2 linked regions of the Lacibacter sediminis genome follow. The protein of the gene in region 1 interacts with the protein of each later gene in a pairwise test. Links are inferred from orthologs where the notes say so. Each region holds a gene or a part of one and is shown on either strand. Other genes may lie near its edges.

Evidence for each region.
Region 2: the proteins of rsfS (region 1) and H4075_RS19990 interact in binary tests that used the Escherichia coli proteins (3 or more experiments, as listed by UniProt). The link is inferred for Lacibacter sediminis from one-to-one orthologs.

What each region holds. Positions count from the first base shown.
Region 1 is NZ_CP060007.1:4,483,378-4,486,644, reverse strand. The notes cover bases 174-3,106. They hold rsfS (ribosome silencing factor), read left to right. Parts: upstream 174-1,401; coding sequence 1,402-1,812; downstream 1,813-3,106. Other genes in these bases: ftsH (ATP-dependent zinc metalloprotease FtsH), read left to right, coding at 1,912-3,106; H4075_RS19105 (biotin--[acetyl-CoA-carboxylase] ligase), read right to left, coding at 560-1,300; H4075_RS19110 (NADP-dependent isocitrate dehydrogenase), read right to left, coding at 174-435. In the rest of the region: more of H4075_RS19110, read right to left, coding at 1-173; more of ftsH, read left to right, coding at 3,107-3,267. UniProt on the Escherichia coli protein: Functions as a ribosomal silencing factor. Interacts with ribosomal protein uL14 (rplN), blocking formation of intersubunit bridge B8.
Region 2 is NZ_CP060007.1:4,739,274-4,742,566, reverse strand. Bases 309-3,267 are described here. They hold H4075_RS19990 (ATP-binding protein), read left to right. Parts: upstream 309-1,226; coding sequence 1,227-2,309; downstream 2,310-3,267. Other genes in these bases: H4075_RS19985 (DUF5682 family protein), read left to right, coding at 2,332-3,267; H4075_RS19995 (DUF5691 domain-containing protein), read left to right, coding at 309-1,216. Also shown: more of H4075_RS19995, read left to right, coding at 1-308; more of H4075_RS19985, read left to right, coding at 3,268-3,293.

The sequences.
Region 1 (3,267 bases):
AATAAAACGACGGCTCAATGCCACATCATGTGTAAGCATGTGTTCAATACCGCCATAAGTATCTTCAATATTTTCACGAACTACTGTAATGTCGATTGGAATACCGGCTTTGCTGAACACCGTATCAACACCATGCAGTGTTTGGAAATCACGTTTGTTGGCGTAGGTATTCCATGTTTTACGTGCAGTAACATTAATACTCTTTACACCTTTGCCTTTGGGCGTTTCCATCGGCCCTTTAAACAAAAGCCCCAACGCTTCAATGGTTTGTTTGGCTTCAGGCGTCATACCGTTGTTGAAACCTTTATCAAACACCCATTTACCCATATCTACAAACTCATATTCCAACGGAACTTTGTTGGCGTTAAAAATGGATAATACTGCTTCCATAATTTCCGGACCTATTCCATCGCCTTTAGCTACAGCAATTTTCATGTATTGATTATTTATGTTTAGTTCAGGTGATTATATTTTTTGGCCCGATAGCCATCGGGAGTCGCAAAGGTAACATCCGTTAGGGCTTAGAAAAAAACGAAGTCTTAAAAAAAAACAATAAATCTCAAAGCAGCCATTCTACTTCACCAAAATCAAAACACTCTTCCACATCATTTCCTGTAACTAACTGACCCGATTTATTTACTCCGTTTACTTTTGTTGAGATGATGCGGGTTCCTTTTTTTAACCGAACGGACTGCTGCAGTTTATAGAGCTGAAGGTTATAGCTTTCGAAAATCCTGTTAAACCCTTGCTGTTGCAGGTTATCGCAGTTGATCAAAACAGTTTTTTGTATAGCATGCGCCAGCTCCAACACATCAGTTTCTTTGCCTGTAACCTGTTTTAACGAAACCGGGTTCTTAAGGCCTTTGAATTTGGTTTGATTGACGTTGATACCGATACCGATCACTGCCCATTGCCATTGCCTGCCACGAACAACGTTTTCAATGAGGATTCCCCCTGTCTTTCTGTCACGCCAGTAGAGGTCATTGGGCCATTTAATTTTTGTTTCATCGCCCAAAACTTTCTCTAATTCATCTCTCACCGCCAAGGCGGTAGCGGCCAGTAATTGAAAACTTTGGGAAAGAAGCAGTCCCGGTTTCACAATAATGGAGAAGCTCAAGTTGGCGCCAGGCTCGGTTTCCCACACCTTTCCCCGTTGGCCTTTTCCTTTGGTTTGGTGGGCGGTGCGTATGGTTAAACCATGCTGTGCCAGTCCTTCATGTATCAGCCCCATGGCATAGTTGTTGGTGCTGTCCACTGAAGGAAGCTCAATCCATAAGTTATCTGATTTTTTAGGAAGCATGGTTACCGAAGATTGACTAATTTTGGACAAATTAAAAAGTAAAAAGCTGCGATGAAACGTCGTTAGCAAAAAACAGATTTATTCATTAAACCACCAAGCGATTGAGTACTTTATCTCTCTTAAATAACCGGAGCAAGGATTCTAAAAGCACTACGGCACGCATTAACCGAAACAGCAAATTATTTAAAACGATCATTCGGGCCATCCAGGAAAAAAAGGGTGAAAACGTCATCAGCCTCGATTTGCGGAAGATACCGGAAGCCGTTTCTGATTTTTTCATCATCTGCGAAGCAGGCAGCACCACACAGGTAAAAGCCATTGCCGACCATGTTGAATACCTGGTGAAAGAAGAATGTGGCGAAGGGCCTTACCGTCATGAAGGGATGAGTGCGTTGCAATGGGTACTGGTGGATTATGTAAATGTGGTGGTGCATATTTTTCATCCCGAAACAAGAAAATTTTACCGGCTTGAGGAAATGTGGAGCGATGCTGCTGCTGCTGATCATGAATAACACTACATCAGCAAAATATTAACAGTTACCACCTGAAACTTTTAGCTACTTATTTGTAATACTATCTGAAATCCCGGACGAAGGGAAAAAAACAACAAGATGAGTTTGAATCAAGGAAATAATCCAGACAGCAGCGGCGGTGATAAGAAAGATGGCCGTAAACCGTTTCGTTTTAATATTTACTGGCTCTATGCGTTAATCGCTGCCGTTTTGATCGGCTTTAACCTCTACCGTGGAATTACACCCGATGCGATCCCCACTTCACAGGTTGTATTTGAAGACAGCATGCTTATGAAAGGCTATGTTGAAAAATACACCATTGTGAGAAATAAGGATGTTGTAAGAGTTACACTCAAAACAGAAGCTGCGAACGATCCGGCTATCTTAAAGATCGTGACGGCAAGGGAAGCAAAGGTGAAGATCGATAAAACCAAACCGCTCAACTTTGAGTTCACGGTTGCAGATCATAAAGAATTCGATAAACGTATCCAGCAGATCATTACAACCAATACAGCTGTTACCGGTAAACCTATTGCCAGTTACAGTACTGATGAAAACTGGCTGAGCCCACTCATTAGCTTACTCTTACCTATTCTCGTTTTGATCGGCCTGTGGGTTTTACTCATGCGGAAGATGAACAGTGGTGGCGGAGCTGGTCCTGGAGGTGGCGGTATTTTCAACATTGGAAAATCAAAAGCTCAGTTGTTTGAAAAAGGAACAAGAGTGAATGTTACCTTCCAGGATGTGGCTGGTTTAGATGAAGCAAAAGTGGAAGTGATGGAGATCGTTGATTTCCTGAAACAACCTAAAAAATATACAGCACTTGGTGGTAAAATTCCAAAAGGTGCATTGCTGGTAGGTCCTCCCGGTACGGGTAAAACATTGCTGGCAAAAGCAATGGCCGGTGAAGCACAGGTTCCTTTCTTCAGCATCAGCGGTTCCGATTTCGTGGAAATGTTTGTAGGTGTGGGTGCAAGTCGTGTGCGTGATTTGTTTAAGCAGGCGAGAGAAAAAGCACCGTGTATCATCTTTATTGATGAGATCGATGCCATCGGTCGTGCACGTGGAAGAAATGCTATTGTAAGTAATGATGAGCGTGAAAATACATTGAACCAGTTGTTGGTGGAAATGGATGGATTTGGTGGCGATACCGGTATCATCATCCTTGCGGCAACAAACCGTCCCGATGTTTTGGATCCGGCGTTGTTACGTCCGGGTCGTTTCGATCGACAAATTTCTATTGATCGTCCTGATGTAAAAGGTCGTGAGCAGATCTTTAAAGTGCATCTGAAACCAATTAAAATTTCTGAAACACTCGATATTCATAAACTGGCAGAACAAACACCTGGCTTTGCCGGTGCAGATATTGCCAATGTATGTAACGAAGCGGCATTGATCGCTGCACGTAAAGGGAAAGCTGCAGTTGATATGAGCGATTTCCAGGATGCAATTGAT
Region 2 (3,293 bases), 260 kb from region 1 along the record:
AAAGGATATCCTGTTTGAAGAAAGTCAATCGTTGTTACAGTTATGGTTAACAGCCTGTGCAAAGGCAAACAGGTTGGTATCGCCAGAAATGATTCCCTCTTTATTTGCAATCGGCAAACAATATAAACAACTACGAGCCGCCATCGCACCTTGTACAGGTAAACGTGGCGAATGGTTATGCCAGTTTAATCCGGAGTGGAATTTTTCTGTATCGCAATCACAGGAAGAACTTTGGAATACAGGTACAACAGATCAACGCAAAGCTGTACTTACTGAATTACGCTCTGTTGATCCTGCTGCTGCAAGAGTTTTACTTGAACAAACATGGGCACAGGAAGATGCAGCAACAAAAGTTGCTTTTTTAGAAATACTGTCAATCAATGTCAGCAATGATGATCTTTTGTTTCTTGAATCACTACAAAACGAAAAGAGTAAGAAAGTAAAAGAAGAAGCACTGAAATTATTAAAGCAGATTCCCGGCTCTGGATTAGTGCAACAATACATGAATGTGTTACAAAAAGCTGTGACCCTAAAAACAGAAAAGGCATTGTTGGGCATGATGAGTAAGACCTCACTTTCGTTTCAGGTGCCTGCAGATATTGATCCCGAAATATTCAAATCGGGAATTGAAAAGCTGAGCAGTAACAGTAAAGAGTTTAGCGACGATGAGTTTATCATTTATCAACTCATACAGTTTGTGCCACCAACATTTTGGGAGCAGCAGTTAGGTAAATCGCCCCAACAGATCATCGAGTTGTTTGAGAAAGATACCACGGGTAAAAAAATGATCACGGCATTAGTTCTGGCTACGTTGCAATTCAAACAGCATCAATGGGCAGTGTTTATGATGCAGTATTGCAGTACGTTTTATATTGATCTGATCCCGATGTTGCCGGCACAGCAACAGGAATATTATTCAAACCGTTCATTTGCCGATCATGCAGATGCCATTATTCGTTATGCTGTTGAATTCAAGAGGGAATGGAGTATTGAAATGACAAAAAAGATTTTAACGCACGCTGCAAATAATCCTTATCATTATACACGATCATTCTTTAGTCAACATATTGAACGCATCCCTTCTGCTATTGAAAAAGAACTGGGTTTGATTATACCTGCAGAAGAATACCAACAGAACAGCTGGAATAAAACGAAAGAGTATTTAGTGAAACTGCTCAACTTAAAAAATCAAATCATAACAAACTTTACCGCTTAAATACATCATTATGGCAACCATCTTACGTCAACATGCAGAAGAATTATACGCATTGGAACTGGAAGAGTTACGGAAACAAGATCAGGATAAACGACCTGCTAACTGGCATCTGTCTCCACAATCGGCAGTTACTTACCTCATCGGCGGTAAACTGAAAAATGGTTTTGAAGTAACACCGAAGTATATCGGTAACAAGCGACTGATGGAAATTGCCGTAGCTACATTAACAACCGATCGTGCATTGTTATTATATGGTTTGCCCGGTACTGCCAAGAGTTGGGTGAGTGAACATTTAGCGGCTGCTATCAGTGGCGATTCAACATTAATTGTACAAGGAACAGCAGGTACAGGTGAAGAAGCGATTCGTTATGGCTGGAACTATGCACGGTTATTGGCAGAAGGTCCAACTGAAAAAGCATTGGTGGAAACACCGGTGATGCGTGCAATGAAAGATGGTAAGATTGTACGTATTGAAGAGTTGACACGTATTGGTGCTGATGTGCAGGATGCATTGATCACAATTCTTTCAGAAAAATCATTACCTATTCCTGAGTTAAATACAGAAGTACAGGCAGTAAGAGGTTTTAATGTAATTGCAACTGCCAACAACAGAGATAAAGGTGTAAACGAATTGAGCAGTGCATTAAAAAGACGTTTTAATACGGTGATCCTTCCTGTGCCTGATTCAATGGATGAAGAAATTGATATTGTAAAACGCAGGGTTGAAAGTTTTGAAAAAATTATGGAGTTGCCTGCAGAGCCACCTGCGTTGCAGGAGATCCGTCGCATTGTCACCATCTTTCGTGAATTGAGAAGTGGTGTTACCATGGATGGTAAGACAAAAATTAAAATGCCCAGTGGTACCCTCAGTACAGCAGAAGCTATTTCTGTTGTGAATAACGGATTAGCAATGGCTGCTTACTTTGGAGATGGACAATTAAAAGCAAATGATCTGGCTGCAGGTATTATTGGTGCTGTGGTAAAAGATCCGGTACAGGATAAAATTGTATGGCAGGAATATTTAGAAACGGTGGTAAAGCCGAGAGATGAATGGAAAGATATTTACAGGGCTTGTCGAGATCTTGGCATCTAATCAATAATCAGCAGCTCATTCAATGGCAATACATATTCTTGGTATACGACATCATGGTCCGGGTTCTGCCAGAAACGTAAAAGAGTTTTTGGAGAAAACAAAACCGGATATTGTTTTGGTGGAAGGTCCGCCAGATGCTGATCCTGTTTTGCAATGGGTATCGCACAGCGATTTAAAACCACCGGTGGCCATTCTTTGTTTTCAACCCGATAATACCAAACATTCTTCCTTTTATCCGTTTGCAGAATTTTCACCTGAGTGGCAAGCCATTCTCTATGCACGAAAGAATAATATTCATGTCCGCTTCATGGATCTGCCTGCTGCACACCAGTTTGCACTTGATGCAGAAGAGGAAAAGAAAGCAGCAGAACAACAGGCAGCGTCGGATGAAAAGGATGAAGGAGATACCATTGATACAATCAACAATTACAGCATCAGCAATAATGAAGCTGAACCCATAGTGATCATAAGGAAAGATCCTGTTTCTTATTTAGCAGAAGCGGCAGGTTATGATGATGGAGAGAAATGGTGGGAGCATATGTTTGAGCATCGTCATCAAAACGAAGAAGTGTTTGATGCAGTAAACGAAGCCATGCAGGTATTGCGTGATGAAGTTCCTTCGAAGGATGACCGCACAGAAAGTTTACGTGAAGCATATATGCGTAAAACAATCCGACAGGCAGAAAAAGAAATGTTTCAAAACATTGCCGTTATCTGTGGCGCATGGCATGCACCTGCTTTGCTCAACATGCCCAAACAAAAAGAAGATAATGATCTGCTGAAAGGATTGCCGAAAGTAAAAGTAGAATGTACATGGGTACCGTGGACATATAACCGCTTAAGTATGTACAGTGGTTATGGTGCCGGTATTGCCTCACCGGGTTGGTATGATCATATCTGGCATTATCCATACGATGATGGAACAAGATGGATGGCAAAAGTAGCCAAGCTCTTTCGTTCAAAACAAATGGATACTTCTGTTGC